Regions from separate parts of the Brenneria populi genome, predicted to be linked through region 3. Evidence: predicted binding sites of a transcription regulator. Region 3 holds the regulator's gene; each other region holds the start of a gene.

Region 1 (10,456 bases), on a different contig from region 3:
ATCCCGGCGGCAGGCTGCCGCTGATAACCAATAGCGAGCCGGCGGGAATTTTCACTACCCGTTCGACCAACTGCTCGAATTCGCCGTCGCTCAATTTGGCTCCGGGCATGACAAAACGGAACTGCTCGCCGCTGTTGTCCGCATGGACGTGCAGGTTTTGCCGTGTCCAGTCCTGCGCGCGCAGCGTTTCTGTCTCAACGCCCTCCTGTTCGAGCAGTTCCGCCAGATGCTCGCCCGTGGGGCCGCCGATAGGGAAAATGGCGCAGGCTTTGCCCCCCAGATGAACAATGGCGCGGGCAACGTTAATTCCGCCGCCGCCGGGTTCAAATACCGGCGAGGTGCAGCGCAGTTTTCCTTCCGGGTAGATTTTGGGAGTGGTTGTCGCGCAGTCCAGGGACGGGGCGAGGGTTAGCGTAAAAATCTGGGGCATTAGATATCCTCCATTTATACCCTTTATACTTCAAGCAGCAGGCACGTTGGCTGCTGTGACTCGCTCCATCCATGGTGCTCGCCCTGCGGGGCCGCTGCAAGCGGCGCGCAAAACAATAGCGTTTTGTCCTGCAACTCGAACTATGTAGAGTATAGATTTATTCAACCACGGCGTATGACGGGGATGCGATTTTAAACTGCGTGATTAGCGTCGGCGCAATATTTCCCCGCCGTGATTAAATCAGTTTTTGCGTAAACGGCTATCGGAAATAATATCGATATGGCTATTCGGACAGTAAGGGTAACTTGTCAAGCCGATATGTCGGATAAAGCTGCCCCTGTATGCCATCTACCCCGCAGCGTTTTAAATACTCATGTTCTGAGTAATCCTGCACGCCTTCAATGATCACGCCATTACAGAATTTCTTTATATTTCCGATTAATGATAAGAGTATATAGCTTTCCTTTTTTCTCATCATTTCATAATAGAAGTTCTTATCTAATTTAATATAGCTGAAGATAGATTGGCTTACGGCATAGAGATTGGCGTCTCCCTTGCCCATATCATCCAGCCACAGCGGGTAGCGTTCATAAAGCTTTGCAAGAAGCGGGTTGCGTTTCCCGTCATTGAGATTCGGGAATATCTCATTTATTTTCAAATGGATGAACGGCAGGTTGTCAAGCAAATCGCGGGCGTACCGGTTCTGCAGTAGGAATACGGCCATGACAAAATCGATGTTTATCGTTACCAGCACGTTGTTATCAATGAAGTAAGACCGTTTTGCCGAAATGCATTCCAGCTTATCTATTAGTAAGGTTTGTTTTTCCGCGGGACTCATCTGTTGAGCGTGTTTGGTTGAGCTCAGTCCCCTGTTTTTATATCTTGCCAGTAGTTCTACAGCAAACATCTGTTGCTGGAAATTATAGATAGGTTTGGCAACATAGTGCCTCCTATCATCTATATCTAGTATTGAATCTACCATCGGCATAGTTTCCAGATCCAGAGTTAATAGCATATTATTGATCGATCAGTAAAACTGATCAATATATCAATATTAATTGATTAAAATTATTAGCTTACCGATCGATTAAGTTATTTTGATAGGTAGGGCCGTGATAGCGTTGCGAAAGAGCGCCGGGTTTTCTTGCGATCGCAGAGCGCGGATCGTGCGTAAGAAAGCATTATTTATCAATATATAATTAGCGGAAACAAATTTCTTTCCATTATACTGTCACGTTCGGCCATTTACCACGACACTTTCCTATGATTATCTTGCTAATGTATTTTCTTTTATAAACAATTAGCTGACTAATTATTGTGCTTTAATGACATTTGCATGCCGAAAGATGTACGCCTGTTTTTTAGGTGTATTTAGAGGTCAGAACTTTTTAGATCTGATAGGTATGGGTTGGGTTCTGTTATTAAAATAACAGGGTAAGAATTATCTTCTATTCTGTATTTGCCTTTTTATTCTTTTTTAATTTTCTTTTTGTAATTAATTTATTCTGTACACTATTTATATAGTGTCTTATGAATGCATAGGCAACGATTAGAACCAATACTGATAACATGATTAATTCATTCATCTTTTTAATATCGGTAATGTGTCTAGTGTATAGGTTGGGTAGATATATCCTTGTATTCCTTTTATGCCGCAGTTTTTTAAAAGATAATATTCTGAGTGCGTCTGTACTCCTTCAATAATGATGCCGTAGCAGTATTTTTTTATATTCTCCACCAGTACCGATAAAGTATAAACTTTCCGATCTTTTATCATCTCCCAGTAGAAAATCTTATCCAGCTTGACATAGTGAAAGGTTGATTGACTGACGGCATAAATGTTGGAATTTCCGCTGCCGAATCCTTCTAACCAAAGCGGATAACGCTCATAGAGCGTTGCAAGCAATGGGTTGCGTTTCCCGTCATTAAGATTCGGGAAATTTTCGCTTATCTCCAGACAAATAAAGGGTAATTTGTCCATTAAATTCCTGACGTTCCTATCCTGGGATAAAAATATCGCCATGGTAAAGTCGATATTTATCGATAGAGATATATTGTTTTCAATAAAATAACGCTGTTTCTGCGTAATGGATTCCAGCTGATCCAGCAGCAATGCCTGTTTTTCAGCGCGGCTCATTTGCTGAATACGTTTTTCCGAGCATGGCCCCTCATCGTTAAATCGGGTAAGCAGCTCCATCGCGAATACCTGATTCTGGCAGCTGTAAATGGGCTCTATAACATAATGCCTCTTAGCGCACGAGATTGAATCGACAGTCATCACGATTCCCTGGGTTGGCGATGTTTTGAACATTATTGATCGATCTATAAAACTGATCAATATAAATATATTTACCTATAAAACTGATTGATTTTTCGATCGATTATGGTTGTTTGATAGGCCAATCCTTTGATAGAGATGGAAAAAAAAGATTATTGGAAATTTAAGGAAAACGAACGAATTATTTGAATAAGAATGTTTTATGCCAATGCCCGCAAACAAGCTTGGTTACTCGCGGGCGGTTTTTTTTCTGGCGCAGACATAATTTTTCGTTACCATTCATATTCAGTAACATTCAATTTTTTGCAAGCTGAATCACCCACTGTCTGTAGCACTTTCGGCTATTTCTTATACGGTTACGCGGTTCTAATACTGAATACAATCTATCGATTATCGATTTTTATATAATAACCGCCGCGCGGCGCGTCGATCGCAAGCCGGCGTGATGACGGGATTATTGGTGATTTTCCATCCTGCTTTTCGTTATCTCATTTGGGCGTCGTGCGGTATCGCCATTATTTGGCCGATGGTTCGCAGTCAGATTGCCGCGGGCATGATTGCGTAAAATGAGCGAAGTGTTGTACGTTATTCAGACCAGAAATATTTCAATTAACCTGGATATTAGCGAGGTGAGTATGTCAGTTTCTGCGAGGAATCAACTAGCCGGCGTCGTCTCTTCCATTGTGGAGGGCGCGGTTAACAATGAAGTTGTCCTGAAACTGGACAGCGGCGATTTGCTGACAACCGTGATTACCAAGGCAAGTAGTACGTCTCTCGATTTGGCTCCTGGTAAAAAGGCGATTGCATTAGTGAAAGCGCCTTGGGTTATTATTGCTTCATTAGACAGTGGTCTGAATTTTTCCGCCCGCAATCAGCTCGCGGGGAAAGTAAAAAATATCGTAAAAGGCGCCGTTAATTCGATGGTCCATATTGAAACCAGCAATGGTTTAACTCTGACATCGAGCGTCACCAATGAAAGTCTTGACGAAATGGCGATAGCGGATGGGAGCGACGTTATTGCGCTGATTAAGGCTTCCAGTATTATTCTGGCGACGCATAAATAACGGTTATACCCGCCATACTTCAAGCTGCCTGTGCGTTGGCTTTGTTACTCGCCCCAGTCACTTACTGCTGTAAGCTCCTGGGATTAATGAGAGACACCCTGTCTCTCACCGCAGGCCAGCCTTTGGCTGGTCAAATTCGTTCCTGACGAATTTGTCGCAGCAATGCCGCGTTATTCGGCTGAGGAATTCCCACAAATTTGGGGAAGAATTTCTGTCAGTGCGGCGAAGGTTTCGTGCGCACTAACCATTGTTGAATCATGCGGTTATCGCCGCACGCGCCCGACACAGGGGCTCAGCGCCAGCCCCCCGCGACCCCGGGCTTTTCGCGGGAAATGATGAACTCCGTTGGGGTTCACCCTAGGAGCCAGCGCAAGCGCTGTTCAAAAACGCTTTGGCGTTTTGCCCCGCAGCTCGAATTATTTCGCTCCCGGATATTTTTCCGGGGGAATTATTTACATCATCACTGTTCCTATCCCTGCGGCGAATCGGGTATGATGCGCCGGCACAATCGCCGCCGACCGGTCGGACTCGTTCACTTCATATGACCCCTTCCATGACCCGCTTTCCATCCTTGTCCTTAGCTTTGGGATTTAAGACGGTTAGATTGAATTTAATACGCTATGGCAACTATATACGATAAGTAGTGTCACAGTGGTTACGGCGCGGCCAGGCGATTCTTTATGTGGTGCGCGCTATGGTCACTTACAGACGAGTCTCATGAAAATTAAACAGAAATTTACCAGAACATTACTCCATCCGCGCTACTGGCTCACTTGGTTCGGTCTGGGGATCCTCTTTCTTCTGGTTCAACTGCCTTACCCGCTGCTGATGAGAATCGGCGGCGGAGCAGGGCGTTTTTCCCGATTTTTTCTAAAACGCAGAGTGGCCATCGCCCGGCGTAATCTTGAACTCTGCTTTCCCCATCTTTCGGTTGAAGAGCGAGAGACGATGATCGTCGATAACTTCTCTTCGCTGGGAATGGCGCTGGTGGAAACGGGCATGGCCTGGTTTTGGTCGGATCGCCGCGTTCGCTATTGGTTTGACGTGTCGGGACTGGAGAATTTGCGCCAGGCGTGCGCTAAAGGACATGGGGTGATGGCGATAGGCATTCACTTTATGTCGCTGGAGCTGGGCGGCAGGGCAATGGGGCTATGCCAGCCGATGATGGCCATGTATCGTCCCCACAACAACAAAGTCATGGAGTTGGTGCAAACCTGGGGCCGCTCGCGTTCCAACAAGGCGATGATCGATCGTAGGGATCTGCGCGGTATGGTTCATGCGCTGAAGCGCGGAGAGACGGTATGGTTCGCTCCCGATCAGGATTACGGTCCGAAAGGGAGTATTTTCGCGCCGTTCTTTGCGGTAAAAAACGCGGCGACCACCAATGGCACTTTTACGATCGCGCGCTTGGCGAAACCGTCGATGATCACCATCGTCTTGATTCGCAAGCCCCGCGCTTTCGGGTATAAGCTGGTGATTCAGCCTGAATTACAGGATTATCCGTACCGCGACGAGCATGAAGCCGCCTGTTACATGAATAAAGTGGTGGAAAAAGAGATCATGCGCGCGCCGGAGCAGTACCTTTGGCTGCATCGCCGCTTTAAAACGCGCCCGCTCGGCGAGGTCTCTCTATATGCCTGAATGCGGGCCGGCCCGTTAAATTCCCAATCATCGCATCGACAACAATGGCTGCCGGCAGGCGGCCGTTTTTGCTATCGGCAAATAGTCTTGATTAGCAGTTGAAATGCACGCCGGTGAAGCAGGATAATCACTCGCTTCAAATAACCTGGCGAAATTTTGCGTTTTTGCAGCGAACGAAGTAATCGTTTGCGTACGTAGTTTCAGGGTTCATGGCGTGTTGATCGCATTGACGCATACCCGGCGCAAGGCCGGGGGAACCGCCGACGATTTACCTTAAATAATAACGAGATTTCAGGGGATACCACCATGTCAAACACCACTCGTCAGGCTGATAGTGCGGTACGCCCGCATGGCGCGCTTGATGCCTTTTTTAAAATCACGCAGCGCGGCAGCAACGTGCGCCAGGAGATCTTGGCGGGGCTAACCACGTTTCTGGCCATGGTCTACTCGGTTATTGTTGTTCCCGGCATGTTGGGGAAGGCGGGCTTTCCGCCGGCGGCCGTCTTTGTCGCAACCTGTCTGGTCGCCGGATTGGGTTCATTGCTGATGGGGCTGTGGGCGAATCTGCCGATGGCTATCGGCTGTGCGATTTCTCTGACCGCTTTTACGGCATTCAGTCTGGTATTGGGCCAGCAGATTAGTATCCCGGTCGCGCTGGGCGCGATTTTCCTGATGGGGGTTCTGTTCACCGTCATTTCCGCCACCGGCATCCGTTCCTGGATCCTGCGCAATCTTCCGCTTGGGGTCGCTCATGGCACCGGGATCGGCATCGGTCTGTTTTTGTTGATTATCGCCGCCAACGGCATTGGCCTGGTGATTAAAAATCCGCTTGATGGGCTACCGGTGGCGCTGGGCAACTTCACGTCTTTCCCGGTTGTTATGGCGCTGCTGGGGTTGGCGGCCACTATCGGGCTGGAAAGACGCCGCGTGCCGGGCGGCATTTTGTTGGTGATTATCGCCATTTCCATTCTCGGGCTGATCTTCGATCCGAATGTTAAATATCAGGGCTGGTTCGCCTGGCCGAGCCTGAGCGGCGAAGACGGCGCTTCTCTGATTTTCAGCCTGGATATCATGGGCGCCTTGCAGCCGGTGGTGTTGCCCAGCGTTTTGGCGCTGGTGATGACGGCGGTATTTGATGCGACCGGTACGATCCGCGCGGTCGCCGGTCAGGCTAATCTGCTGGATAAAGACGGACAAATCGTTAATGGCGGTAAGGCGCTGACCTCCGACTCCGTCAGCAGCATTTTATCCAGCCTGGTCGGGACATCGCCGGCGGCGGTCTATATCGAATCCGCCGCGGGCACGGCTGCCGGCGGTAAAACCGGTTTGACCGCCACCGTGGTCGGCGTGCTGTTTCTGCTGATCCTGTTCTTGTCCCCGTTGTCTTATCTGGTTCCCGGATATGCGACGGCGCCGGCGCTGATGTATGTCGGTTTGCTGATGCTGGGCAATGTGACCAAACTGGATTTCGACGATTTCGTCGATGCGATGTCGGGTCTGGTTTGCGCCGTGTTTATCGTGCTGACCTGCAATATCGTGACCGGCATTATGCTGGGTTTCGGCTCGCTGGTGCTGGGCCGTATCTTCTCCGGCGAATGGCGTAAACTGAATATCGGCACCGTGCTGATCGCCATCGCGCTGGTGGTGTTTTACGCCGGCGGCTGGGCGCTCTAACCGTCTCGGATGCGGGGGGCATCGCCCCCCGTGGTCGCCCTGAATCTCTCGATTCGACCGACGGGTTTGTCAGCTCGCTCTTCCTATTTTTCTTCTTCTCTTTTTCTTTCCGTTTCACGCCGGAACTTCATTGATTATGAGTTGAGGTTCGGTATGTGAAAATGCGAAAAATATAAATTTTTTCCTCTCAGATATTCATTTTAGTGACAGAATAGATACGTTAAATATGAGGTTGTACTTCATGGGATCGGCGGGCGCTAAGCCACTTTTTAATGTTGCAGGAGAGAGTCTAAGGAAAGCATGGAAATCTTTTTTACTATTCTTATTTTGACCCTGGTGGTTTCTCTATCCGGTGTGGTTACACGAATTCTGCCTTTTCAAATACCTCTTCCTTTAATGCAAATCGCCGTCGGCGCCATACTTGCCGTGCCTCAGTTTGGTCTGCACGTTGATTTCAATCCCGAGCTGTTCATGGTGCTGTTTATTCCGCCGCTGCTGTTTGCCGACGGCTGGAAAACGCCGACGCATGAATTTTTCAAACACGGGCGCGAGATTATAGGCCTGGCGCTGATTCTGGTGTTGATTACCGTGGTGGGCGTCGGCTATTTCATCTATTGGATGGTGCCGGGAATGCCGCTGATTGCCGCTTTCGCGCTGGCGGCCGTCCTGTCTCCCACCGACGCCGTGGCGCTCTCCGGCATCGTGGGGGAGGGGCGCATCCCGAAAAAACTGATGGGGATCCTGCAGGGCGAGGCCCTGATGAATGACGCATCCGGCCTGGTGTCGCTGAAGTTCGCCGTCGCCGTCGCCATGGGAACCATGGTGTTCAGCGTCTCCGGCGCCACGCTGGCGTTTATTAAAGTCGCGCTGGGCGGGCTGCTGGCCGGGGTGGCCGTTACCTGGGTGTATAGTAAATCGCTGCGCCTTATCAGCCGCTGGAGCGGCAATGACGCCGCCACCCAAATCGTGCTGCTGCTGCTGCTGCCCTTCGCGGCCTATCTGATCGCCGAACATATCGGGGTGTCGGGCATTCTGGCGGCGGTCGCCTCCGGGATGACCATCGGCCAATCCGGCGTGATCCGCAATGCCCCGCTGAACATGCGGCTGCGCGCCAACGGCGTCTGGTCGATGCTGGAGTTTGTGTTTAACGGCATGGTGTTCATTATGCTGGGTCTGCAGTTGCCGGGAATTCTGGAAACCTCGATAACCCAGGCGGAGCTGGACCCGACGGTGGAAACCTGGATGCTGTTCACCGATATCGCGGTGATTTATGCGGCGCTGCTATTTCTGCGTTTTGGCTGGCTGTGGCTGATGAAGAGATACAGCCTGCATATCCAGAAAAAGAAACCGATGGCGTTCGCCGAATTCACGACGCGTGAGCTGTGGATCTCCTCGTTTGCCGGCGTGCGCGGCGCCATTACGCTGGCGGGCGTGCTTTCCATCCCCCTGCTGCTGACCGACGGCACCGCTTTCCCATCCCGCTATCAGCTGGTGTTTATCGCCACCGGCGTCATTTTGTTTTCTCTGCTGTGCGGCGTGTTGGCGCTGCCGCTGCTGCTGCGGGGAATCGTAGTAGCGGATAAAGCGGTTTACGCCAAAGAGGAGCAAATGGCGCGCAGCTCCGCCGCGAAAGTGGCTATCGATAGCCTGCATAAAATGGAGGAGCGGCTGGCGGCCGATCGTGAAGAGAATATCGACGAGCAGGTGCTGAAAGAGGTCAGCGCCCGGGTGATAGGCAACCTGCGGCGGCAGGTCGCCGGTCAGGACGATCTGGAGCACAGCCTGATGATTGAGAACCTGGAGCGCCGTTTCCGGCTGACGGCGTTGAATTCGGAACGCGCGGAGCTGTATCACCTGCGCGCCACGCAGCAAATCAGCAATGAAACGCTGCTGAAAATGCTGCGCGAGTTGGATCTGCTGGAGGCGGTGCTGAGCGAAAGAGAGTAAGGCCGGTTTCCGCTCGACGCATCACCGCATCGTTATTTCCTCCCCTTGATGACTCCCCGCCGCCTGCGCGGCGGGGATCTTTTCTAAATCCTTACGTGCGAAAGTCGTTCTCGCAGGGGTAAGGACTTGTCACTAAATGATAATGATTGTTATTATCTGGCTAATAATGTTCAGCGGGCACTTTCCGCGCACGCCGCGTTTCCGGCCGGCGCCAAAGAGAGTGCGTCGCTTTTGGCGGCCGTCTGAAATAATAAATCGGTAAACTCCTTTTTATTTGGCGTTGCGAAATCGTCGGCGATATTTAATCGCCCGGCGTCTCCCTGCCGGGAGCCGTTCGTTTTGTCCGATTTCGATGCTCGCCATAAACCATAAATTCGCTATGAGAATAGCGACATTTAGCAGGGGAAAATTATGCGCGTACTGGTAGTTGATGATGATTCCGTACTGTGCCATTGGTTAAGTTCGAAATTACATTCGCACGGCCACTCATGCCGGATGGTGCACGATGGGGCGCATGCATTAAAAGCTATAAAAGATGAGGTCTATGATGTCGTGCTGCTGGACAGAATGCTGCCGATTATGGACGGCTTTTCCGTATTGCGTGAATTACAAGGGTCGCGCCATCCGCCGATTATGCTGCTTTCCGCATTAGACCGGGATGTGGATCGGGTGATGGGGCTGGAGCTCGGCGCGGAGGATTATCTGGGCAAACCTTTTAATTTTAACGAATTAAGGTTGCGTCTGGATATTATGGCGCGGCGCGTCAAACGCCATGAAGAGAGTGCCTCCGTGCTGACGTTCGAAGACCTGCAGCTCGACCGCCTGCAACGGGTCGCCTGGCGCGGCGGCCGGCGCATCGAACTGACGGATAAAGAAATTAAGCTATTGATTATTTTAATGGAAAATCAGGGCCGGGCGGTTACGCGCACCATGCTGCTGGAACGGGTATGGGGGTATCACTTCGATCCGCAAACCAATTTGATTGACGTTCATATGTCGAAACTGCGGGCGAAAATAGATAAGGGTTTCCCGCATCCGTTAATTAAAACCCTAAGGGCTATGGGATACGCATTGGGTTCTGTTGATAAGGATAGAACAGATGTTGGCAGCTATTCTGAATAGAATAAAAACGCAAAGGCGCTGTTGGCAAACGAAAATTAAACACTGGCAATTGGTGGGGGCAAGTCAATATCCCGATTTCGTCTGTACGGCTAATTTCCGACAATCGATCACCATCGTTTTTTTATTTCTATTAATGATGCTGATGAGCATTGTCGGTTTTAGTTCGCTCAGCGAAACGTTAATCAAAACCCATGTCCGTGAAGTTATTATGGGTAATATTCATGATTACGCCATGCAGTCGCGTTTAACCAATACCGCCACTTTGATTACGCAATTGCGCCAGGATAATTTGGCGAAGAG
Region 2 (10,456 bases), on a different contig from region 3:
TATCAGCTGTGGGAGCAGGTGCGTTCGGACAACCCCGCGCCGCTGCTCTCTTTGGCCGCCGACGCCGCAAACGATCTTCCCTTTTTACCCCAGGCGCTGCGGCGTCACTGCCAGGAGTTTCCCGATATCGAAAACGGACTCGGGCTGACCGAACAGCTGGCACTGCGCTGTCTGGCCGAACGGCCCTGTACCCATAAGCAGCTGTTCCGTACCCTGACGGAACGGTATGAGCCGCTGCCCTGGCTTGGGGATATCATGCTGGATGCGATTATTGACCCGCTGCGGCTGGCGCCCAAACCGGCGCTGTTCCTGGATACAGAGTCAAATACTCTGCGCCTGACGCCGGTCGGCCGGGAACTGCTGGCCAACAGGCTGGACTGGATGCGGTGCGGTCCGGCCGTCCGCTGGCTTGGCGGCGCGCGTATCGCAGGCGATCGCCCCTGCTGGCGCTGGGATCCGCAGCGACAACGGCTGGTGCTGACCGCCTAACGCCCCCGCGGCGGCAAAAATAGCCCTGATGCCCTTCGGCGCGCGGAGAAGGGCTGATTTGCCGCCATTCAGATGATTATATTGACGCAGTGCCTGACAGCGCGCCCGGCTTCTGACAAAATAGCGCCACTCCCTCCGTATTTAAAATTGATGGACTTCAGCTCAGATGGCAGCAAAGATTATTGATGGTAAAACGATTGCGCAGCAGGTCAAAGACGAAGTCGCTGCGCGGGTAAAACAGCGTTTGGCGGCGGGTCAACGCGCACCGGGCCTCGCGGTTATTCTGGTCGGCGACAACCCCGCTTCACAGATTTATGTCGCCAGCAAACGCAAAGTCTGCGAAGAAGTCGGCTTTATCTCCCGCTCCTACGACTTACCCACGACCACAACCGAGGCCGAACTGCTGGGACTCATCGACCGGCTTAATGCGGACAACACGATTGACGGTATTCTGGTTCAGCTCCCTCTGCCTGACGGCATCGATAATACCAAAGTGATTGAGCGCATCTCGCCCGATAAAGACGTCGATGGATTCCATCCGTACAACGTCGGCCGGCTTTGCCAACGCGCGCCGCGCCTGCGCGCCTGTACTCCGCGCGGGATCGTGACGCTACTGGAACGCTATAATATTGAAACCTATGGTCTGAACGCCGTTGTCGTCGGCGCCTCCAATATCGTCGGCCGGCCGATGAGCCTGGAGCTGTTGCTGGCGGGCTGCACCACGACGGTTACCCACCGTTTTACCAAAAATCTGCGTCATCACATCGAACACGCCGATCTGCTGGTGGTTGCCGTGGGTAAACCCGGTTTTATTCCCGGCGAGTGGATCAAGCCGGGCGCGATTGTGATCGATGTCGGGATCAATCGTCTGGACAGCGGCAAAGTCGTCGGCGACGTGGAGTTCGACGCCGCGCGGGAGAGAGCCGCCTACATCAGCCCGGTGCCGGGCGGCGTGGGCCCGATGACGGTGGCGACCCTCATTCAGAACACCTTGCAGGCTTGCGAGGAGTATCACGACGGCGCCGCACGCTAACAGCGGCGTTTAACGCATAACAATCAGGATATTATGGAAATTTTTCATCTCGATAAACACCCGCACGTTGAACTATGCGACTTATTGAAACTCCTGGGCTGGAGTGAAAGTGGCGCTGCGGCCAAAATGGCCATCGCCGCCGGAGAAGTCGCCGTCGACGGGCAAACGGAAACGCGCAAGCGCTGCAAAATCGTCGCCGGCCAGAAAGTGCAATTTGACGGCGCCTCGGTGGAAGTCAGGGCCTGATAAAAAAACGCCGCTTGCAGCGGTTCGAAGGGGGACGGGCAGAAAGCCCGTCATAAAAAATCGCCGGCAGCGCCGGCGATCCGTCATCGTTTGAGACGCCCGCGCGGGCATCGCGAAATACGGCGTGGCGCCAGAAGATTATTTGCGCCGCCAGGTCGTTCCCTGCGGGCCGTCTTCCAGAATAATGCCCATCTCATTCAGCCTATCGCGCGCGTCGTCCGCCAGCGCCCACTCTTTCGCCTGACGGGCGTCTTTACGCTGCTTAATCAGCCTTTCAATCTCTTTAACGTCGTCATCGTCCGCCTGCGCCCCGCTTTGCAGAAAGAGTTCGGGATCCTGCTCCAGCAGGCCCAGCACTTTCGCCAGCTTACGCAGCGCGGCGGCCAGGTGACTCGCCGCAAGCCGATCCTCCGACTTCAGGCGATTGACCTCGCGCGCCATGTCGAACAGAACGGAATAGGCCTCCGGGGTGTTGAAATCATCATCCATGGCCTCGCGGAAACGCGCCTCAAACTCCTCGCCGCCCTTGGCCTCCACGCCGCGGTCCGTACCGCGCAGCGCGGTGTACAAACGCTCCAGCGCCGAACGCGCCTGTTTCAGGTTCTCTTCGCTGTAGTTAAGCTGGCTGCGGTAGTGGCCCGACATCAGAAAGTAGCGCACGGTTTCAGCATCGTAGTACGCCAGCACATCCCGCACGGTGAAGAAGTTATTGAGCGACTTCGACATTTTTTCCCGGTCGACCATCACCATGCCGGAATGCATCCAATAGTTGACGTAAGGGCCGTCGTGCGCGCAGGTGGATTGGGCGATTTCGTTTTCATGGTGCGGGAACATCAGGTCCGAGCCCCCGCCGTGAATATCGAAATGATCCCCCAGCTGTTTGCAGTTCATCGCCGAACATTCGATATGCCAGCCGGGACGTCCCTCCCCCCACGGCGAAGACCAGTGGGGCTCGCCCGGCTTGGACATCTTCCACAACACGAAGTCCATCGGATTGCGCTTCACTTCCGTAATCTCTACCCGCGCGCCGGCCTGAAGCTGCTCCAGATCCTGGCGCGATAGCACGCCGTAGCCCGGCGCGGTATCAACGGAAAACATTACGTCGCCGTTGGACGCCACATAGGCATGGCGGCGCGCGACCAGCTTTTCGACCAGTTCGATAATCTCGGCGATATGATGGGTGGCGCGCGGTTCGGCATCCGGGCGCAGAATATTTAACGCGTCAAAATCGGCATGCATTTCGGCGATCATCCGGGTGGTCAGCCGATCGCTGCTTTCACCATTTTCCGCCGCGCGTTTAATAATTTTATCGTCAATATCGGTAACGTTACGCACATATTTCAGCGAGTATCCCAGATAGCGTAAATAGCGCGCCACCACGTCAAACGCCACGAAAGTACGCCCGTGACCGATATGACACAGGTCATAAACGGTAATGCCACACACATACATCCCCACATGACCGGCGTGGATAGGTTTGAATTCCTCTTTTTGGCGACTCAGCGTATTAAAAATCTTTAGCATCAGGACGTTCCATGGTATTCGCAGGATAGGTGAATCATTGTTCGCTGTAAGCGTGAGCAACATCGATTTATTTAGGGCTTTTAACTCTAACGGCGTATTGAAACCTGAACCCTGCGCTATTGCAAGGCTGAGTCGACGGAATAAGCAGATAATCGATAAGGACTAGAGGCAACGAAGCCCGGAATGATCCGGGCCAAGAACAATACCGTTCAACTGACGCAAAGGCTATCAGCGTAAACGCGGGTTGGACATCACGGAGTATTTGCCGCTCCCCAGAAAGGCGATGGCCAGACCGGCAAAGAAGAAGACCGCGGCCGGTTCCGCAATCCAGGCGCCGGTTTTAGCCAGAACGAATAAGCCGTTCGGATTCGCCAGCCAGGCCGCCGTCACCATCGTTAGCGAGAAAATCAGCGCGGACGGACGGGTGAAAATACCCAAAATCATCAGCAGCGGCGTAATGACTTCGCCCACGTAAACGCCGTAGGCGATGAACGCGGGCAGACCCGCCGCCGCCAGCATGCCTTCAATGCCGCCGACGCCGCTATGCACTTTATGCCAGCCGTGAAACAACATTAAGATACTGAAAGACAAACGAAGTAACAGCTTGCCGAAATCCGGCTTATCAAAAACGCGATTGATACTGTCCAGCATGATGCACCTATCTGTTTAGTGATGTCGAAGGAGAATGATAATCAGTTTCAGATTAGTCGTTGTTACTGCTAAAGAACAAGCGAATTATGCAAAACAGCGAACGCCATCAGCCCATCCCGGCTCACCGCCCCGGCGATTAGGGAAACGGCCGGAAAGATACCGGGCATACTGACTCGGCAAGCCAGTTATGTTATAAGTGCGCTCTTGGTTGCTCGCACACTCGGCGAGCATCGTTCCACATTACTCTATTATGGCTATGCAAGGTTCATTACTATGATCACGTTTCATACCAACCACGGCGATATCGTTATCAACACATTTGCAGACAAAGCGCCGGTTACCGTAGAAAACTTTCTGGATTACTGCCGCAGCGGCTTTTACGACAACACCATTTTTCACCGCGTTATCAATGGATTTATGATCCAGGGCGGGGGCTTTGCGCCGGGCATGCAGCAAAAAACGACCAAAACGGCGATTAAGAATGAAGCCAACAACGGGTTAAAAAACACCCGCGGCACGCTGGCGATGGCCCGCACCAACGATCCGCACTCCGCGACGGCGCAGTTCTTCATTAACGTGGTTGATAACGACTTCCTGAACTTCCGTTCGGAACGCGCCGACGGCTGGGGCTACTGCGTGTTCGCCGAAGTCGTCGAGGGTATGGACGTCGTGGACAAAATCAAAGGCGTGGCGACGGGCCGCAGCGGTATGCACCAGGACGTGCCGAAAGAAGACGTCGTCGTCACTTCCGTTACCGTTAGCGAGTAATTGCGGTCGCATGGCGACGCTGTTTATTGCCGATCTGCACTTAAGTATTGATGAACCGGCGATCACCGCCGGTTTTCTGCGTTTTTTACGCCATGAAGCCGTGCATGCGGACGCGCTCTATATTTTGGGCGACCTGTTCGACGCCTGGATTGGCGATGACGATCCGCAGCCGCTGCATGCCACCGTCGCCGATGCTCTGCTGACGCTGCATCGACAGGGGGTGCCCTGTTATTTCGTGCATGGCAATCGGGACTTTCTGATCGGCAAACGTTTCGCCAGGCGAAGCGGGCTCACGCTGCTGCCCGCGGAGAATGTGCTCGACCTGTACGGCCATAGGCTCCTGATTCTGCACGGCGATACGCTGTGCACCGACGATATCGCCTATCAGAAATTTCGCCGCCGGGTGCATAATCCGCTGATACAGCGTTTTTTTCTGCTGTTGCCCCTGGCATGGCGGCTGCGGATCGCCGCCGGGATGCGTTCGGCCAGCCGGCAGGCCAACCAGCGCAAGTCGCTGGAGATTATGGATGTTAACCCCGAACAGGTTATCGAACGTTTACGCCACTACCGGGTGAATACCATGATCCACGGCCATACCCACCGCCCGGCGATCCATCAGATCGTTAGCGGGAATTTCCGCGCCCGGCGCGCGGTGCTCGGAGCCTGGCATCATGAAGGCTCAATGATCAAAGTTACCCCCCAGGATATCGAACTGATTTCGTTTCCATTCTAGCCGTTTCCCCCCTGCCGTTTGCCCTATGATTCATTTTTCCAATCGACGCAACCGTTTTCCTTACCATAAGGTCGTGATATGCTCTACGCCCTCAAAGTCAGAGCCCTATTGGTGAGCTACGCTATGCGTCGATGATTAACATCGAGACCATCACCCGGGAAATACCTGACCGACGCGACATCATCAACATCGCCATCATGTCAATCACAGGAGTTTTACAGGCATGTCATCCAACGCCGCCCCGGCTAAAATCGCCATCGTCATGGGTTCAAAGAGTGACTGGGCCACCATGCAGTTTGCCGCGGAAATTCTCACTACGCTGAATATTCCCTTTCATGCGGAGATCGTCTCCGCCCACCGGACGCCCGATAAGCTATTCAGTTTCGCAGAGCAGGCGGCAACAAACGGTTTTGACGTGATTATCGCCGGGGCCGGCGGCGCGGCGCACTTACCCGGCATGCTGGCGGCCAAAACGCTGGTGCCGGTATTGGGCGTGCCGGTACAAAGCGCGGCGCTGAGCGGCGTCGACAGCCTGTATTCCATTGTGCAGATGCCGCGCGGCGTTCCGGTCGGAACGTTGGCCATCGGCAAAGCCGGCGCCGCCAACGCCGCGCTGCTGGCGGCGCAGATTCTGGCGCTGCATGACCAGGCGCTCGCCGTACGCCTGGCGGACTGGCGGCGACGTCAGACCGACGACGTGTTGTCCAATCCCGACCCGCGGGAGGAAGCATGAAACCGGTTTGCGTATTAGGCGACGGCCAACTGGGCAGAATGCTGCGCCAGGCCGGCGAACCCTTGGGTATCGCGGTTTACCCCGTCGGGCTGAACGCGGATCCGGAGTCGGTCCCGTTTCAGAACAGCGTGATCACCGCGGAAATCGAACGCTGGCCGGAAACCGCGCTCACGCGGGAGCTGGCGCAGCATGCCGGATTCGTTAACCGCGATATTTTTCCGCGTCTGGCCGATCGCCTGACGCAAAAACAGCTGCTGGACTCCCTGGCGTTGGCTACCGCCCCCTGGCAGTTGCTGGCCGGCGCCGATCAATGGCCGCAGGTTTTCGCCCGGCTTGGCGAACTGGCCATCGTGAAGCGGTGCGTCGGCGGCTACGACGGCCGCGGACAGTGGCGTCTGCGCGATGGCGAGCAGCATACGCTTCCGGCGGACTGCTACGGCGCATGTATCGTCGAGCAAGGCATCAACTTTTCCGGCGAGGTATCGCTGGTCGGCGCGCGCAACGCCCATGGCGACTGCGTATTCTATCCGCTGACGCATAATCTGCATCAGGACGGCATCCTGCGCGCCAGCGTCGCCCTTCCCCGCCCGGCGCCGCGATTGCAGCGGCAGGCGGAGCATATGCTGTCGGCCATTATGCATGAACTGGGCTATGTCGGCGTGATGGCGATGGAGTGCTTTATTGTCGGCGATGACCTGCTGATTAACGAACTGGCGCCGCGCGTGCACAACAGCGGGCACTGGACGCAAAACGGCGCGTCGATAAGCCAGTTCGAGCTGCATCTGCGGGCGATTCTGGATCTGCCGATGCCGGCTCCCGCCGTCGACAGCGCGTCGGTGATGGTCAATCTGATCGGCACGGAGATCAACCTGGAGTGGCTGTCGCTGCCGCTGGTGCGCCTGCACTGGTATGAAAAAGAGGTGCGCCCCGGGCGCAAGGTCGGCCACCTGAATTTACAGGCGCAGGACAACGCGAATCTGCGCCAAACGTTACAATCGCTGACGGCCATGTTGACGGACGACTATCATCCCGGTCTACGCTGGGCGCAAGAGACGTTATCCGCCTGAGGCGCATGCTATTTTCTCTTCGGATATACGCCGGCGTATATCCGAAGACAATATTAATAATTGATCGCGATATATTTTTCGTTAGTTAATACTTTGCTTATTTTTTACTCTTTTTATATCGATTAACGCATCACTCTTAATATTTTAAGTCGTCGATATGTTTATCAAAATAATTCCATACGCTTCATTTACACGTTCGAATCAATATTATTTTTCGACCGCTCAGATATAGTATGCGGCGGTAAAACGGTATTTTTACCGGCATAGTTATACCCTAAATAATTCGAGTTGCAGGACAAAAACGCCAAAGCGTTTTTGAACAGCGCTTGCGCTGACCCCGAAGGGGTGAGGCCATCAGGCCGAATAACGCGGCGACGCAGCGAATCCCCAGGAGCTTACAGCAATAAGTGACTGGGGTGAGCGACAAATCTGCCAAGAGCAGAGTTGAACGCCGCTTGCGGCGGCCCCAACGGGGCGAGCTCCATGGATGGAGCGAGTAACAAAGCCAACGCATAGGCAACTTGAAGTATGACGGGTATATAGCCCTGTTTATTTTTTGCTCCCGTAGCGGCGGAGTGCCGGTACTGTATTTTTTATATACGGCGTTCACTAAGGAGAAATTCGCATGAGCACGATTCAAGATAGCGGCCAGATAGCGGAACAGGCTTCAGTCTGGCGGAAAAGCGATACCGTCTGGATGCTGGGCCTCTATGGCACCGCGATTGGCGCCGGCGTACTGTTTCTGCCGATAAATGCGGGTATCGGCGGTCTTATCCCATTAATCATTATGGCCGTTATTGCTTTCCCGATGACCTATTATTCTCACCGCGCCCTATGCCGTTTCGTCTTATCGGGTAAAAAAGGCGGCGAAGATATCACCGAAGTGGTTGAAGAACATTTCGGCGTCGGCGCGGGAAAATTAATCACGCTGCTCTATTTTTTCGCGATTTATCCCATTCTGCTGGTTTACGGCGTGGCGATTACCAATACGGTAGAGAGTTTCATTATCCACCAGATGCACTTACCCGCGCCGCCGCGAGCGATTCTGTCGTTGATATTAATTCTGGGACTAATGTTTATCGTCCGTTTTGGCGAAGCCGCGATCGTTAAGGCAATGAGCATTCTGGTATACCCTTTCGTCGCTGTTTTAATGATCCTGGCTTTATATTTAGTGCCATACTGGAGCACCGCGGTTTTCGAACACGCGTCGCTGACCAATAACGCAACCGGCAATGGCCTGCTGGCGACGCTGTGGCTAGCTATTCCGGTGATGGTTTTCTCCTTCAACCACTCGCCGATTATCTCCTCGTTCGCCGTCGCCAAGCGTAAAGAGTATGGTGACGAAGCCGACGGAAAATGCTCGCGCATTCTCTCCTACAGCCATATCATGATGGTGATCACCGTGATGTGTTTCGTATTCAGCTGCGTGCTCACCCTCTCCCCGGCCGAGCTGATGGAAGCGAAGGCGCAGAACATCTCCATCCTCTCTTATCTGGCGAACCACTTTAATAACCCGATGATGGGCTACCTGGCGCCGATTATCGCCGCCATCGCCATTTCCAAATCGTTCCTCGGCCACTATCTGGGCGCCAGCGAAGGTTTCAACGGCATGATGATGAAAGCGCAGCGCGGCAAGGGTAAAACCATTTCCAGCGCCAGGATGAACCGCATTACCGCCGCGTTCATGCTGATCACCACCTGGATGGTGGCGACGCTGAACCCAAGTATTCTGGGCATGATTCAAACCCTGGGCGGCCCCGTCATCGCCTGTCTGCTGTTCCTTATGCCGATGTACGCCATTCAGAAAGTCCCGGCGATGAAAAAATACAGCGGCCATATCAGCAACCTATTCATCACCGTCATGGGGCTGATCGCCATCTCCGCCATCATCTACAGCCTGTTTGGTTAAGCCGGGCGGCAAAGCGCCGGTTTTAACAGAACCGGCCGGTAATGTAATCTTCCGTGCGGCGTTGCGTCGGCGAGGTGAATAAATCATCCGTTTGGTTATATTCGATTAACGTCCCCTGATGGATAAATGCCGTGTAATCGGAAACGCGCGCCGCCTGCTGCATGTTGTGCGTCACCAGCACCAGCGTGAAATGCCGCTTCAAGGCGCCGATCAGCTCTTCAATCACCAGCGTTGAGATAGGATCCAGCGCCGAAGTCGGCTCATCCAGCAACAACACCTCCGGCTTAATGGCGATCGCCCGCGCGATCACCAGACGCTGCTGCTGGCCGCTGGAAAGCGTCAGCGCGTTATCTCCGAGCCTATCTTTCACCTCATGCCATAACGCCGCCGCGCGCAAGGCATGTTCCATCGCCTCATCCAGCAAACGGCGGTCCCGAACGCCCTGCAGCCTCAGGCCGTAAATCACATTTTCATAAATGGACTTGGGAAAGGGATTCGGCCGCTGAAAAACCATGCCGACCCGGCGGCGCAATAGCGACACGTCCAGCTGCGGGTCGGTAATCGGCATGCCATACAGAGAGATATCGCCCTCGGTGCGGCAGCCGTCGATCAGATCGTTCATGCGATTAAAGCAGCGCAGCAGCGTCGATTTGCCGCAGCCGGACGACCCGATCAGCGCGGTTACCCGATGTTGGGGAATGCGCAGGGAAATATCATTCAGCGCCCGTTTATCCCGGTAATAGAGATGAAGATGCTCCACGGACAGCGCCACCTGCTCATCACTGAACCGAGGAACGCTCATAACCGGCGATGTCCGCGACGACTTTATTGATTCCATAATTTCATCCTGCATTCAGAGTGACAGCGTACGGTATTTTTCACGCAGCGTATGGCGGATCCCCATCGCGGCCAGATTCAATGCGACGACAATCAATACCAGCAGCAACGCCGTGATATAGACCAGAGGCCGCACCGCTTCCACATCCGGGCTCTGAAAAGCCAGATCGTAAATCTGAAAGCCCAGATGCATAAATTTTCGCTCCAGATGAAGATAGGGGAAAAGGTCGTCGACCGGCAGCGCCGGCGCCGATTTCACCACCCCCACCAGCATCAGCGGCGCGGTTTCCCCCGCCGCGCGCGCGACGGCGAGGATTAGCCCGGTCATCATCGCCGGCACCGCCATCGGCAGCACCACATGCCACAAGGTTTCGGCTTTCGTGGCCCCCAGGGCCAGAGAACCGTAGCGCACCGACATCGGGATGCGCGATAATCCCTCTTCGGTGGCGACGATCACCACCGGCAG
Region 3 (10,456 bases):
CCGACATGCTCAAACATGCCGACGGAAACGACCCGGTCAAACTGCAAATCCAAATCGCGGTAGTCCTGCAATAAAATCGTAACGTCCAGATCCCGACAGCGCTGCTGGGCCAATTTTTGCTGCTCTTTGGAGATGGTTACGCCTACGACGGAGACGCCATAGCGACGGGCGGCGAATTCGGACAATCCCCCCCAGCCGCAGCCGATATCCAATAGCTTCATCCCCGGCTTCAGCTGGAGCTTTTCGCAGATCATTTGCAGCTTGTCCTCCTGCGCCTGTTCAAGCGTGGCGGCCTGTTTCCAGTAGCCGCAAGAGTATTGCATGTAAGGGTCCAGCATTAGCGTAAAGAGGTCGTTGCCTAAATCATAATGCTCTTTGCCGACGATCCAGGCGCGTCTTTTCGACTGCAGATTAATCGCCCTTGCGGCGATGACGCGCACAATGTCTTTCAGATGGTGGGGGACCTTTTTATCCAGACCGGCGCGCAGTATGCGATGAAAGAATATATCCAGCCTGTCGCATTCCCACCATCCGTCCATATAGCTTTCGCCCAATCCCAGAGAGCCTTCACGCAATACGCGTTTAAAAAAATCGGGATTTTTTACCTTAATATCAAAAGGGCGGGAGCCGTTGATTTTGATATCGGCCGTGTCCAGCATTTCACGAACAATTTGAAACCAGGAGTCGCCACGGCTTCCTACTCCTTCTACGTCCTCTACACACGATGAACTCATAATTTCTCCCTACCTTGCTGCTCACGGTGAAAAACGGCAAGGAAAGCATAGACAATTTTTTACCCAATATCGGCATCGGTGGGTATCACCCATCGTCTACCCTCTGAATAACAAGAGGAAAATGAAGAGAAAAAGCCGGTACGCAAATACGTAGGGGCACTCATCCTTAAAATAAATACGCACATCCGATATGCGCTCGCACTATACCCTTCATACTTCGAGCCGCAGGCGCGTTGATGAAGAGTCGTTTATCTGAACAAGCTCATCGGGCGCACCCCTGCCGCTTTCCTGCGTTCGACATCTGTTGGGTATCAAGGATAGTGAATAAAAGAGATAAAAATGCTTGTTGTCGTTGAACCGCTAATTAGTTTATGACTGCTTCAGCCAGGGTACAAGTATAAATTGGCTGAAGCAGAGTAGGGGCATATGGCTTTGGCAGGGGATAAAACCGCGTGCGTTCTCAGGAATAGCGGCGATAATCGCGGAACGGGCCGTCGGCGACGGAACGGCGCTCGATTAGCGTAGGGTGAACCTCGATGACCTGTGCCTCTTCGCGTTTGCTGGTGATACGGTCTAAAAGCATCGACAGGGCGGACTGTCCCAGGCGTTCTTTCGGCTGGTGAATAGTGGTCAGCGCCGGAGTGAAAAAGCGGGCGTGGCGCACATTGTCGTAGCCGATGACTGATATATCCTGAGGAACGCGCAGCCCTAACTCATCCGCCGCGCAGATTGCGCCCATCGCCATAATATCTCCGCCGCAGAAAACGGCCGTGGGGCGATGTTTCTGCGCCAGAATTTGCTGCATCGCTTTATAGCCGGATTCGGGCTCGAAATCGCCTTGCACGATCCATTCATCATGAATCTGAATCTCGGCGTCTTTCAGCGCTTTTAAAAAGCCGAGATAGCGTCCGCTGCCGGTATTCCGCTCCAGGGTACCGTGAATGGCGCCGATCTCCCGGTGACCGCGTTCGATAAGATAACGCCCCGCCATATAGCCGCCTTCAAAAGCGTTATCAATAATGGTATCGGTAAAATCGCTGTGGGCTTCGCCCCAATCCATCACCACCATCGGAATACTGCGGTAGTCTTCCAGCATGGCGAGTAATTTAGGCGGGTATTCGGCGCACATCACCAGCAGGCCGTCGACGCGCTTTTGCGCCAGCATCGAGAGATAGGCGCGCTGCTTATCGATGTCGTTATGCGAATTGCACAAAATCATCGTGTAGCCTTTGGCATAGCAGCCGTTTTCCACGGCTTCGATGATCTCCGCAAAGTAGGGCGCTTCGCTGGAGGTCGCCAGCAGGCCGATGGACTTGGTGTTATTCACCTTAAGGCTGCGCGCCACGGCGCTGGGGGAGTAGTGTAATTCTTTAATGGCGGCCCTGACGGCCGCTTTGGTTTCTTCGGCGACGAAACGTGTTTTATTTATCACGTGCGATACGGTTGTGGTCGAAACGCCCGCGCGCTTCGCCACATCTTTGATCGTTGCCATGTAACAATGACTCCTAACCGACTCGTTATGGTCGTATGTATATAGTTAATCGTTTGCCTGCGTTTAACGTTCTCTTTCTATGTAAAAAAACAGAATTTCACAGGGAGAATGCCGAATGTTGTACCTGAAGGGGCAAGGCTGACTTTTTCAACCAATACGCGGCGTGTCGTCAAACAGCGAATTTTGTCCGATCTGACACGAAAGTGAAAGCGGTAATTTATCTATTAGTGATACGCCGGTACGAGTTTTTTTAGTCGGGCTATGAAACAATTGCTATTGTTATATAAGACCTGCTTTCGCCCGCCATAAAGTTCCGGCGTTAAAGTCGGTTAATATTTTTTCTGTTCATTTTTGTAACAAAGGAGATGCCGATGGATGCCGATCTGAAAATTTCTCTGCTGGCCACCGTTGGTGCGTTGGTGCTTATTATTGCGTTCAGCTTCGTCGCGGTATTGAATTAATCGCTATCGAGCCGCCTTGCGTTTTACTCTCGCTATATGCTTCGGGCGCGTTTTAAACGGTAAAACGCGCCCGAATATTTTGCGATGCGGCCCGCTGCTTAGCGAATGGTCTGCGGCGTGACGACGCGCCGCGCGCCGACATAGTGATCCTGCCAGTAATCCTCGTTCAATTTACTGATGCGGATATCGGAGCCCGTCCGCGGCGACTGAATGAACTTTCCGTTACCCACATAGACGCCAACGTGATCGGCGGCGCCGCGGTTATTGATGCGGAAGAAAACCAAATCGCCGCTTTCCAGTTCGCTCTTTTTGATCGGCGCGGCGTCGCGCAAATGGTACATCTCATTCGCCGTGCGCGGGATGGGGATTTTCACCACGTCTTTGTATGCGTAATAGACCAGTCCGCTGCAGTCGAATCCGGTGAAGGGCGATGAGCCGCCCCAATGATAGGGTTTGCCCACTTGTCCCATCAGCTTATTCATCGCGGTCAATTTGGCGTGCTGATAGCGTTTTTTATGCGCTTCGCTCAGGGTTAGCTCTTTTTCCGCCGCGCCTTTTAGGCCGCTTTTTACTTTGGCGCGCGAGGAGGAGGCGTAACGCGCTTCATTTTTTAAATGTAACGCCTTGAGGTTTTTCTTAATCAGCGCCGGCGTGTCGTTTTTCATTTTCGAACGGGGTGATTCCTGCTTATGCCCGGCGAGGTGAATGACTTTAATTTTATTATTCGTCGCGCCGTTGGCCTTGGCGCTATCCGTCGCTTTGCTTTTTGTTTTTACCGGCGCGGGCGATTTCTGACCGTTTTTCTTCGCCTGCTTATTTTTTCTATGCTCGCCGTCGCTGCTCACGCTGGCTTTGCGCGGCGGCGAATTCGGCGTATGAGGCGCCGCCTGCGCCACATTCAGGAATAGGTTACTGAAAAACAATATAAAAAAGGTAATAAACAAGCGCATGATAGCCGTGGTCGTTCGTCGTTATTAACTCACTGAGTCCGCACAGTATTCCCGAAAACGGCATGATAAAAAAGTGGGCGCGGCCTCTTTATTTATACAGAATAGTGAAAAAAAGTTAATGGCGGTTTTTTTATGACCATTTACCCCCGCTGGGCGGGCGGCGCGGCGGCGGGGTAAACGGATACCCACACAAAAAATGGCGTTTTTTTGTGGTCTCCGCCGTCGGTACAATATCGCCGAGTGGATGGCCCTGTAGCGGCACATCTGATAAATGCTCGTGGTTAATGCACGTGACGTTAGCCATCTTAAAGGTTTAAGGAAGCAAGAGAATGACGACAACGACAATTGAAAAAATTCAGCGTCAGATCGCTGAAAACCCGATCCTGCTGTATATGAAAGGCTCACCTAAATTGCCGAGCTGCGGATTTTCCGCTCAGGCGGTACAGGCGTTGTCTGCTTGCGGCGAACGTTTTGCCTATGTCGATATCCTGCAAAATCCGGATATTCGCGCCGAGCTGCCTAAATACGCCAACTGGCCGACATTTCCCCAACTGTGGGTCGACGGCGAGCTGGTCGGCGGCTGCGATATCGTTATTGAAATGTATCAGCGCGGCGAACTGCAGCAATTGATTAAGGAAACGGCGGAAAAATATAAACCCCAGCAGGAAGGGCAGGAGTAATTCGGCGCGCAGCGGATAGCGCAAAAAGGGGGGACGAAAGTCACCCCCTCAGACCGTTGACAAAGTCAGATGTTAGGGGAAACACGGGGGGAGGTTCCCGCTTACGACGCTTCACCCCCGTGGTCGCCCCGTGTATCTCGATCTGACAGCCGGGTTTGTCAGCAAACGCCTTTTTTTGACCGCTCGCCCTGCGGACCGCCGCGGCGCGACGCAAAAGCGTTATTGCGCGCGTTGGGCGCTTCGGTTCAGTCTGCTGCGGATGTTTTCTCTAATTGATTTTCATCCAAAGCGATGGGCCAGCCGCCCATCCGCTTCCAACGGTTAACCAGCTCGCAAAAGAGCAGCGCCGTCTGGTTGGTATCGTAGAGCGCGGAGTGCGCCTGACCGGAGTCGAAATCGATACCGGCGGTGATACAGGCCTTGGCGAGGACGGTTTGGCCCAATACTAGCCCGCTTAGGGCGGCGGTATCAAAAGTGGCGAAAGGATGGAAAGGATTGCGCTTTAGACTGCAGCGTTCGGCCGCGGCCATCATAAAGCTGTGATCGAAGGTTGCGTTATGCGCCACGATGATGGCCCGGTTGCATCCTTGTTCTTTCAGGCCTTTGCGCACCACTTTGAAAATTTCATGCAGCGCTTCATATTCGCTAACCGCGCCGCGTAGCGGATTGCCGGGATCAATGCCGTTAAACGCCAGCGCGGCGGGCTCCAGTATGGCGCCTGCGAACGGTTCAATGTGAAAATGCAAGGTTTCATCCGGCTGCAACCAACCATCCGCGTCCATTTTCAATGTTATTGCCGCAACCTCCAGTAAAGCATCGGTTTTAGCATTAAACCCGGCGGTTTCAACGTCTATCACAACCGGGTAAAACCCACGGAAACGAGCGCTCAGGGCGTTCAGGTCATTTTTATCAGCCATTAGTCTCTTAATCTATAAGCAAAATGCAGCGCGCATTATGGCAAATTTTGACGGGAGATGCAGTAAGCGAAGAAAGCGCGGCGTTTGATGAACCGACGCTCGCCGCCTTCCTTCTGATTATTGGGTTAACGATAGCAATCAGGCAACCCAAGGGCGGGTTAATGGCCCAGCCCCTGACCGGACTGTGATTTTTCAATCAGCTCGATTTTATAACCGTCCGGATCTTCGATGAATGCGATGACGGTGGTGCCGCCTTTTACCGGCCCTGCCTCGCGGGTTACTTTCCCTCCCGCCGCGCGAATGCTGGCGCAGGTGGCGGCGACATCTTCGACCGCCAGCGCGATATGGCCGTACGCATTGCCCAAATCGTAGCTCTCGACGCCCCAGTTATAGGTTAATTCTATGACGGCTCCTTCGCTTTCTTCGGTATAACCGACGAAAGCCAGAGTATATTTATATTCGGTATTTTCGCTGGTACGCAGCAGACGCATACCCAATACGTTGGTATAAAAATCGATAGAGCGTTGTAAATTACCAACACGCAGCATGGTGTGAAGTAGGCGCATAATGTCAATTCCTCATTGGCTACTGCGGCTAACCGCAAACGGGGTGAAAGAAGATGCCGGCAGCGCGGAATTATATACCCAAAGTAATGCGAGTTGCAGGACAAAAACGCCGAACGCGTTTTTGAACGGCGCCTGCGGCGGCCTCACCGGGGCGAGCGCCATGGATGGCGCGAGTAACAAAGCCAACGCACCCGCGGCTTAAAGTATAAAGGGCATAACGTCGCAATTATAACCAGTTCAGGTTATCGGCCCGGCCGAAGCGCCATGTTTTACTGGCGATGGCGCTTAAGCGTAAGCAGGTTTGGCGTGAGAGGGATTAAAAAACAGACAGTTTTATGGGAAGATAGGGGTATGAGGCAGGAGAATCATCTGAAATTATAGCGATTACCTGATATTTTCGTCGTTAACCTTAGCAAAGGCTTGCCAGCGAGGACGAACAAGGCTTCAATAAATGGGGTAAACGGAGGCATTGTGCCCGAGCAACTTGAACTCTTTACTGTTCCTAATCCATGTCGCGGCGTGTGTCAGGCTGACGAGCGCGGTTTTTGCCGCGGGTGTTTTCGCAGCCGCAGTGAGCGCTTTGCCTGGGGGCAGATGAGCGATGCGCAGAAACAGGATGTGCTGCGTTTGTGCGGACAAAGAATGAAGCGCCAGCAACGCGTGGCGAAGACAACGCAACCGGCGGAATCTCGACAGGCGAATTTATTTTAACGCCAGCTGAATGCTTACTGAATAAAATAAGTATAAGATCATTTTTAAAAACATTTAATTTGGTAGAATCTTTTCTTCAAAAGAATAAAAGATATTTTTTCTACCGTTATAAATCAGAATTGATTGCAATCCAGGGATATAACTTAGCATGCTAATTATAAGGAGAGTTTATGGAATTGCCGTTAGGATCTGATTTAGCTCGTTTAGTGCGCGTCTGGCGTGCCTTGATTGATCATCGGTTAAAACCGTTAGAATTGACGCAAACGCACTGGGTGACGCTACATAACATTTATCACCTCCCTCCGGGACAGTCGCAAATTCAACTGGCTAAAGCGATAGGAATTGAGCAGCCGTCGCTGGTTCGCACCTTAGATCAGCTGGAAGAAAAGGGATTGATTACCCGACACGTATGCTCGCACGACAGGCGCGCAAAGCGCATAATGCTGACTGAAGCGGCAGAGCCGATAATAAAAGCGGTCAATGATGTAATTAGCCGCACCCGTAACGAAATTCTATTTGGCATTACACCGGAGCAGGTCGACGAATTAGCGTTGCTGATCTCCCGCCTGGAGCAAAATATACTGGCATTGCATGAGAGCCAGGCGGAAAGCCAGCCTTAAATGTCAACCTTGCCGCTTCGCGGCAAAGGATTATTAGATCCCGGCGATCCCTTCGGGTAAGCGCAAGCGCCGTCCAAAAACGTGTTTGGCGTTTTTGTCCGCGACTCGAATTATTTAGGGTATAGACGTCCGATTATTTATGGCAATCACCACCCAGCGGCGGTGATTGTCGTTGCGGCTTAGCGGGGAGAAACGGTAATGCTGCGGCCGTTGCTTGCCATCGCAACGCGTTGGCCGACGCTGAATTTGGTATTGCCTTGTTTTTGTACGACCATGATGGTGCTGCCGTCATCCCTGCGAATTTCCAACTCAACGCCCTGAGTACGGTTTAGCGCGCCCGTCGCGCTCTGACCCGCTACGCCGCCCGCAACGGCGCCTGCGGCCGTCGCCAGGCTTCGGCCGCTGCCTCCGCCGATGGTATTGCCCAGAAAACCGCCCAGAACCGCGCCGCCGAGCGCGCCAATCACATTGGAATCTTCACCCGCCTGAATCTGTACCGGACGCGTCGATACGATAGTACCGTAGGTAACGGTCTGAACCTGTTTGGCTTCGGAGGCACTGTAGACATCTCCTGAAAGCGTACTGGTATTGGCGCAGCCAGCCAGTGTGACACCTGCTAGCGTGACCACAAGCAAACGCTTCATCATAATTAACACTCCTGTAATGGCGATATGTCGGGCTGGTTCACCCTTGGCCGACGAATTTATACTCGTGAAGTATGGTCTGGCTTTATGTTCCATTCCACTCTTTTTACTCTTTTTTGCAGAATATAATAGTGTTCTTACAGAGAGAGTAAATGGGACTGCGGATTTATTTAACCATCATCGCTTGGCATGTTTTAACCAAAACTCAACCGAGATAACAAAACGCGCAAAATATAATAATTCAGCGTCTTAAAATGCTACTTTTGTTTTAGCCATCTTTTCAGATGAACGTTTTTTATCCCCTCAGCGAAAAAGGTCGTGAAATGAGATCAGGCAGATACATTGGGGTCATGTCAGGCACCAGCCTTGACGGTATCGATGTGGTGATGGCGGCGATTGATGAATATACGGTTGCGCAGCAGGCCAGCTATAGCCACCCGATGCCGCAGAAAATCAAACAGGCTATTTTGGCTATGTGCCAGGGACAGCAGGTAACGCTGTCGGCGTTCGGGCGGTTGGATACGCAGTTGGGAATCGTGTTCGCCGAGGCGGTTCTGGCGCTGCTCAAGGAGACGGGGCTGGGCGCGAGCGATATTACGGCGATCGGCTGCCACGGGCAGACCGTCTGGCATGAACCGAACGGCGAGGCTCCCTGTACGCTACAGATTGGCGACAACAACCGCATTGCGGCGATGACCGGCATCACTACCGTGGGGGATTTTCGCCGGCGCGATCTGGCCTATGGCGGGCAAGGCGCGCCTCTGGTGCCGGCATTTCATCACGCCTTACTGCTGCACCCGGTCGAGCGGCGCATCGTACTCAATATCGGCGGCATCGCCAACCTGTCGCTGCTGGTGTCGGGCGTCGTGCCGCGCGGCTACGATACTGGGCCGGGTAACATGCTGTCCGACGCCTGGATTTGGCGCCACCGCGCGCAGCCTTATGACCGGGACGCCGAATGGGCGATGTCCGGGCAGGTTAATGCGCCGCTTTTGCGGCGCATGATGGCCGATCCCTATTTCTCTCAGCCCGCGCCGAAAAGCACCGGGCGCGAATATTTTAACCTGGGCTGGCTGGAGAAAATGCTGGCCGGTCTGCCGTCGATCGCGCCGCAGGATGTTCAGGCGACCCTGGTCGAGCTGACGGCGCGGAGCATCGCCGAACAGGTGCTGCTGATCGGCGGCTGCGAGCGTCTGCTGGTGTGCGGCGGCGGCGCGCGTAATCCGCTTATCATGGCGCGGCTGTCGGCTTTGTTGCCGGGCATTGAGGTCAACGCTACCGATGAGTTCGGCGTTAGCGGCGACGATATGGAAGCGTTGGCGTTCGCCTGGCTGGCGGCGCGTACGCTATCCGGCTTGCCGGGAAATTTGCCGTCGGTAACGGGCGCCAGCCAGGAGACCGTGCTGGGGGCTATCTATCCGGTGATAAGAAACTAATCGGATTTTGCTGAGGTTTCATTGACCGACCCATTGTTAAACTGGGCCGCACGGCGGATTTAATGCTATTTGAAGATAGCGAATTTCGCTGAAATCAGAACGATGGGAGAAGAATAATGAAACCACTGCTGGCAGGGGCGGCGCTGATCTTATTAAGCGGATGCGGCTATTTCGGTCATTCCCCGGCGGTTAAAACGTTGTCTTACCAGTGCGGAACCATGCCGCTTACGGTGACGATGCGGCAGGACGATAAATCGCCCCCGCAGGTCAGCTTTTTCCTTGACGGGGAGCGCCATATTTTGCCGCAGGCGGTTTCCGCCTCGGGGGCGAAATACAGCGATGGAACCTATAGCTTTTGGAGCAAAGGGAACCAGGCCTTTGTTCAGCGGGGCGAAAGGGTGATCGTGGATGACTGTCTTTTGCGCTAATGCCGTCCCGGCGCCATCGGCGCGCGAGCCGCAGGTTTCAGCCGCTGCTTTCTCTTTATTTTGTCGGCATTGTCGCTGATCGGCGCCGTGTTGCTTTATATCGCCGCCGATTGAGATTTTCCGGCGAGGGGAGCAGAATAATTACATTCACTTCTTTTCCGGCTCGTTATCGCCACCGCAGGACATCATGACACTATGACACAGGAAAGCACGCCTTCAACTATGACCCCTCCTTTGCAGGAAACCGATATCGCCGATCTGCGCCGCGAATACACCCGCGGCGGACTGCGTCGCGGCGATCTGACCGATAATCCGCTGGATCTGTTTGAGCGCTGGCTTAAACAGGCCTGCGAAGCGAAACTGGCTGACCCGACGGCGATGTCGATCGCCACCGTGGATGAGCGGGGGCAGCCCTATCAGCGCATTGTGTTGTTAAAACACTACGATGAAAAAGGCATGGTTTTTTACACCAATATGGGCAGCCGCAAGGCGCAGCATCTGATGCATAATCCGCAAATCAGCCTGCTGTTTCCCTGGCATATGCTGGATCGGCAGGTGATGGTGCTGGGACGCGCCGAGAAACTGCCCGCGCTGGAAGTGCTGAAGTATTTTCACAGCCGGCCGAAAGACAGTCAGATCGGCGCATGGGTTTCCAAACAGTCGAGCCGCATTTCGACCCGGGGGCTTCTGGAAAGCAAGTTCCTGGAGCTTAAGCAGAAATTTCACAGCGGGGAAGTGCCGCTGCCCAGCTTCTGGGGCGGCTTCCGCGTCACGATCGATTCCATGGAGTTCTGGCAGGGGGGAGAACACCGCCTGC

What was found. The regulator PurR, encoded in region 3, represses purine synthesis genes. The targets are predictions, from matches to a motif close to CANGCAAACGTTTGCNTG.
Region 1: VSX58_RS09810 (NCS2 family permease) is a predicted target of PurR. The motif match lies at 5,559-5,576, and genes of this name have one in related genera.
Region 2: purE (5-(carboxyamino)imidazole ribonucleotide mutase) is a predicted target of PurR. The motif match lies at 5,489-5,506, and genes of this name have one in related genera.

The regions. Positions count from the first base shown of each region.
Region 1 covers NZ_JAYWTM010000006.1:487,351-497,806, forward strand. Annotated here, with positions in the region: gene pfkB (6-phosphofructokinase II) at 1-430, opposite strand, end outside; gene VSX58_RS09790 (EAL domain-containing protein) at 714-1,418, opposite strand; gene VSX58_RS09795 (EAL domain-containing protein) at 2,013-2,741, opposite strand; gene VSX58_RS09800 (TOBE domain-containing protein) at 3,344-3,772, shown strand; gene lpxP (kdo(2)-lipid IV(A) palmitoleoyltransferase) at 4,490-5,413, shown strand; gene VSX58_RS09810 (NCS2 family permease) at 5,720-7,087, shown strand; gene VSX58_RS09815 (Na+/H+ antiporter) at 7,388-9,034, shown strand; gene VSX58_RS09820 (response regulator transcription factor) at 9,446-10,156, shown strand; gene VSX58_RS09825 (sensor histidine kinase) at 10,134-10,456, shown strand, end outside.
Region 2 covers NZ_JAYWTM010000007.1:345,017-355,472, reverse strand. Annotated here, with positions in the region: gene VSX58_RS11615 (DUF1835 domain-containing protein) at 1-489, shown strand, start outside; gene folD (bifunctional methylenetetrahydrofolate dehydrogenase/methenyltetrahydrofolate cyclohydrolase FolD) at 656-1,522, shown strand; gene ybcJ (ribosome-associated protein YbcJ) at 1,556-1,768, shown strand; gene cysS (cysteine--tRNA ligase) at 1,907-3,292, opposite strand; gene VSX58_RS11595 (DoxX family protein) at 3,521-3,943, opposite strand; gene ppiB (peptidylprolyl isomerase B) at 4,217-4,711, shown strand; gene lpxH (UDP-2,3-diacylglucosamine diphosphatase) at 4,722-5,444, shown strand; gene purE (5-(carboxyamino)imidazole ribonucleotide mutase) at 5,668-6,177, shown strand; gene purK (5-(carboxyamino)imidazole ribonucleotide synthase) at 6,174-7,244, shown strand; gene VSX58_RS11570 (HAAAP family serine/threonine permease) at 7,870-9,153, shown strand; gene pstB (phosphate ABC transporter ATP-binding protein PstB) at 9,176-9,955, opposite strand; gene pstA (phosphate ABC transporter permease PstA) at 10,007-10,456, opposite strand, start outside.
Region 3 covers NZ_JAYWTM010000001.1:398,214-408,669, forward strand. Annotated here, with positions in the region: gene cfa (cyclopropane fatty acyl phospholipid synthase) at 1-734, opposite strand, end outside; gene purR (HTH-type transcriptional repressor PurR) at 1,195-2,226, opposite strand; gene cydH (cytochrome bd-I oxidase subunit CydH) at 2,598-2,687, shown strand; gene VSX58_RS01835 (C40 family peptidase) at 2,786-3,637, opposite strand; gene VSX58_RS01840 (Grx4 family monothiol glutaredoxin) at 3,967-4,317, shown strand; gene rnt (ribonuclease T) at 4,563-5,234, opposite strand; gene gloA (lactoylglutathione lyase) at 5,393-5,800, opposite strand; gene VSX58_RS01855 (DUF1289 domain-containing protein) at 6,272-6,511, shown strand; gene slyA (transcriptional regulator SlyA) at 6,682-7,131, shown strand; gene VSX58_RS01865 (outer membrane lipoprotein) at 7,311-7,778, opposite strand; gene anmK (anhydro-N-acetylmuramic acid kinase) at 8,099-9,211, shown strand; gene VSX58_RS01875 (MliC family protein) at 9,328-9,639, shown strand; gene pdxH (pyridoxamine 5'-phosphate oxidase) at 9,835-10,456, shown strand, end outside.